DNA from 2 places in the Streptomyces sp. NBC_01618 genome. Region 1 is predicted to be linked to the other one. Evidence: predicted binding sites of a transcription regulator. Region 1 holds the regulator's gene; the other holds the start of a gene.
The links. Region 1 encodes HrcA, which represses chaperone genes, less so after heat shock. Its sites were predicted from a motif close to TTNGCACTCNGNNNNNCNGAGTGCNAA; they were not measured.
Positions count from the first base shown of each region.

Region 2: a site for HrcA is predicted at 1,268-1,294, ahead of groES (co-chaperone GroES). Genes of this name have one in related genera too.

Region 1 is NZ_CP109297.1:2,452,758-2,454,958, reverse strand. Features, by position in the region: gene OH735_RS11640 (MBL fold metallo-hydrolase) at 1-134, opposite strand, end outside; gene hrcA (heat-inducible transcriptional repressor HrcA) at 330-1,346, shown strand; gene dnaJ (molecular chaperone DnaJ) at 1,347-2,201, shown strand, end outside.
Region 2 is NZ_CP109297.1:4,834,282-4,836,482, reverse strand. Features, by position in the region: gene groL (chaperonin GroEL) at 1-708, opposite strand, end outside; gene groES (co-chaperone GroES) at 808-1,116, opposite strand; gene OH735_RS22660 (DUF6234 family protein) at 1,422-1,898, shown strand; gene OH735_RS22655 (hypothetical protein) at 1,943-2,167, shown strand; gene OH735_RS22650 (polysaccharide deacetylase family protein) at 2,158-2,201, opposite strand, start outside.

The DNA of each region.
Region 1 (2,201 bases):
GATCCGGTGTCGTAGAGCAGAACTCCCTCCGCTCCGGCCACCAGCGCGACGGTCGCATCCCATCCGGGAAGGCGCCGACGGCCCATTCCGTGACCGAGTCGCTCCCAGCCGAACTCTTCCCAAGAGGCATCCATGCAGCGACGCTATCGGCAACGACCTGCGCGGTCTCGGGGTAGCGTGGCCGGTCGCCCTTGCTAGGCCCCCACTCGGCCGCCGTACACTTGCGGGGGGATTGCTGGCACTCGCGACGACAGAGTGCCAGGCGGTTTCCTGGGAATGAACCAGGAACGGCCCGAGAACCACGAGGAACACAGCTGGAGGTGTGCGCGATGCTCAGCGAACGCAGACTCGAAGTGCTGCGCGCCATCGTCCAGGACTATGTCGGCACCGAGGAGCCCGTGGGTTCCAAGGCGCTCACCGAGCGGCACAAGCTGGGGGTCTCCCCGGCCACCGTCCGCAACGACATGGCGGTGCTGGAGGACGAGGGCTTCATCGCCCAGCCCCACACCAGTGCGGGACGCATCCCGACGGACAAGGGCTACCGGCTCTTCGTCGACAAGCTCGCGGGCGTCAAGCCCCTCTCGTCGCCGGAACGCCGTGCCATTCACAACTTCCTCGACGGTGCGGTCGACCTCGACGACGTCGTGGGCCGTACCGTACGGCTGCTCGCGCAGCTGACCCGGCAGGTCGCCATCGTGCAGTACCCCTCGCTGACCCGGTCCACGGTGCGGCATGTGGAGCTGCTGTCGCTGGCGTCCGCCCGGCTGATGCTCGTGCTGATCACGGACACCGGCCGGGTCGAGCAGCGCATGATCGACTGTCCCGCCCCGTTCGGTGAGACGTCTCTCGCCGATCTGCGGGCCCGGCTCAACAGCCGGGTTGTCGGGCGCCGCTTCGCGGATGTCCCGCAGCTGGTGCAGGATCTGCCGGACTCGTTCGAGAGCGAGGACCGGGGAACGGTCTCCACCGTGCTCTCCACCCTGCTCGAAACCCTCGTCGAGGAGACGGAGGAGCGGCTGATGATCGGCGGCACCTCCAACCTCACCCGCTTCGGGCACGACTTCCCGGTGATGATCCGGCCGGTGCTGGAGGCACTGGAGGAGCAGGTCGTGCTGCTGAAGCTGCTCGGCGAGGCCAAGGACTCAGGCATGACCGTACGAATCGGGCACGAGAACGCCCACGAGGGGCTCAACTCCACGTCCGTCGTCGCGGTCGGCTACGGTTCGGGCGACGAGGCAGTCGCCAAACTCGGCGTGGTCGGACCGACCCGCATGGACTACCCCGGAACGATGGGAGCGGTACGCGCAGTGGCACGTTACGTCGGACAGATCCTGGCGGAGTCGTAAGTGGCCACGGACTACTACGCCGTACTCGGCGTGCGCCGCGACGCATCTCAGGATGAGATCAAGAAGGCATTCCGGCGGCTCGCTCGCGAGCTGCATCCGGATGTGAACCCCGATCCGAAGACCCAGGAGCGGTTCAAGGAGATCAACGCCGCCTACGAGGTGTTGTCGGACGCGCAGAAGAAGCAGGTCTACGACCTCGGCGGCGACCCGCTGTCCGCCTCCGGCGGCGGTGGCGGTGGCGCGGGCGGATTCGGACAGGGTGGCTTCGGCAACTTCTCCGACATCATGGACGCGTTCTTCGGTACGTCGTCGCAGCGCGGACCCCGTTCGCGCACCCGGCGCGGCCAGGACGCGATGATCCGGCTGGAGATCGATCTCGCCGAGGCCGCGTTCGGCACCACGAAGGACATCCAGGTCGACACGGCGGTCGTCTGTGCGACCTGCAACGGCGAGGGCGCCGCACCCGGCACCTCCGCACAGACCTGTGACATGTGCCGCGGCCGCGGTGAGGTCTCCCAGGTCACCCGGTCCTTCCTCGGCCAGGTCATGACCTCGCGGCCCTGCCCGCAGTGCCAGGGCTTCGGTACGGTCGTGCCGACCCCGTGCCCGGAGTGCGCCGGCGACGGCCGCATCCGGTCCAGGCGCACGCTCACCGTGAAGATCCCTGCCGGTGTCGACAACGGCACCCGCATCCAGCTCGCGGGCGAGGGCGAGGTCGGCCCCGGCGGCGGCCCGGCCGGCGACCTGTACGTGGAGATCCACGAGCTGCCGCACTCGGTGTTCCAGCGCCGCGGCGACGATCTGCACTGCACGGTCACCATCCCCATGACGGCGGGCGCGCTCGGCACCAAGGTG
Region 2 (2,201 bases), 2.4 Mb from region 1:
CTCCAGCAGCGGGAGCAGCTCCTGGATCGCGCCGATCTTGCCCTGGTGGATCAGGATGTACGGGTCGTCGAGGACGGCCTCCATACGCTCCTGGTCGGTCACCATGTACGGGGACAGGTAGCCCTTGTCGAAGGCCATGCCCTCGGTGAAGTCGAGGTCCAGACCGAAGGTGTTGGACTCCTCGACGGTGATGACACCGTCCTTGCCGACCTTGTCCATCGCCTCGGCGATGAGCTCGCCGACCTGCGGGTCCTGCGCGGAGAGCGCGGCCACGGCGGCGATGTCGGTCTTGTCGTCGATCGGACGGGCGGTCGCGAGGAGCTCGTCGGAGACGGCCTTGACCGCGGCGTCGATGCCCTTCTTCAGGGCGGCCGGGGAAGCACCCGCGGCGACGTTGCGCAGGCCCTCGCGGACGAGCGCCTGGGCCAGCACGGTGGCGGTGGTCGTACCGTCACCCGCGACGTCGTTGGTCTTGGTCGCCACCTCCTTCACCAGCTGGGCACCGAGGTTCTCGTACGGGTCGTCGAGCTCGACCTCGCGCGCGATGGTGACACCGTCATTGGTGATGGTGGGTGCGCCGAACTTCTTGTCGATGACGACGTTGCGGCCCTTGGGGCCGATCGTCACCTTGACCGTGTCGGCAAGCTTGTTGACGCCGCGCTCAAGGGCGCGACGGGCGTCCTCGTCGAACTTCAGGATCTTCGCCATGGCTGCTGAGCTTTCCTCTCGAACGAACTGCGCCCCCGGCCACCCGGCTGGTTGTTCGCAGGGGGCCAGGGGCGCAGAACAGAAGCAAACGTGGGTGAATTACTTCTCGACGATCGCGAGCACGTCGCGGGCCGAGAGGACGAGGTACTCCTCGCCGTTGTACTTCACCTCGGTGCCGCCGTACTTGCTGTAGAGCACGACGTCGCCGGTCTTGACGTCGAGCGGAAGGCGCTCGCCGTTCTCGAAGCGGCCCGGGCCCACGGCCAGGACGACGCCCTCCTGGGGCTTCTCCTTGGCGGTGTCCGGAATGACCAGGCCGGAGGCCGTGGTCTGCTCGGCGTCGAGCGGCTGGACCACAATGCGGTCCTCGAGCGGCTTGATCGCAACCTTGGTGCTGGCGGTCGACACGATCCGGTCTCCCCCTTCGGAGATCTCACGGGGTAACAGTCTTTGGGTGGCGACCAGGTGGATCCGTCGTCGCGGGTGCCGGACCTGCCAGTCGCACAGTACTGCTGGCACTCTCCAGTGGTGAGTGCCAGCACCGAGACTATGACCGCGATTAGCACTCGGTCAAGCGGAGTGCCAATTCACGCGGTCGTGGCGTCCACCGGGGCACCGTCCGGGCACTGTCCGGGCAGCGGTTCGGACAACAGTCCGGACAACACTGGGACAACGGCCGTACGGACCGCGGCGTTCCGTACGACCGTGTGAACATGACCGAATCCCCGTACCGGCCGTCGAACCCGCGGGCCCCGGAGCACCGGCGCGGTTCGCGCGCCGCCGTGAACGGCTGTCTCGATGTGGTGCTGGGTCTGCTGCTGGTGCTCCTGGAGGGGCTGATCTGCGCGGTCGCCGCCTACTCCCTGGCCCTGTCGCGGTGGGACCCCGGCGGTTCAAAGACGGCGGGCCCGCCGCCGATGGACTGGACGCCCGTCCTCGTCTTCGGCGCCATCGCGGCGGCGGTCGCACTGATCGCGGTGGTGCTGATCCGCCAGAACTGGCCCTGGGCGGGGGCGATCCAGATCCCGGTCGCGCTCCTGCTGTGCGTGGCGGCGGTGCAGGTCGGGCACGAGGACTACCGCCGCTCGCACCCGGCGCCGGCCTCCACTCCTTCGGACGATCCCGGCCGGTCCGGCCACCAGTGCCTCAGCGGCGGCGACAACCACGAGTGCCTGGACTCCGGCGGCTGAGGGCACTCGATGACGACCAGCGACCCCGACGCCCCGTGATCGCCATGACCGCCACGGTCACCGCGGCCGCCGCGATCACCCCGGTCGCCGTGCGGATGCTTCTGCGGGCCCGCCGCGGGAGTCGGCCCCGGGTGGGTCACCTTCTGTGCGGCCTTGCGGCCCAGCCGCTCGATCGGGGCGACCGACTGCGCGCACCCGGCGGTGGTGGTCAGGAGCGCACCGACTGCCAGCAGGCCGGCGAGCAGCCGGTACGCCCTTCTCATACGTAGTCCTCCAGCCGGGCCACGGCGTACCCCTTGTCCG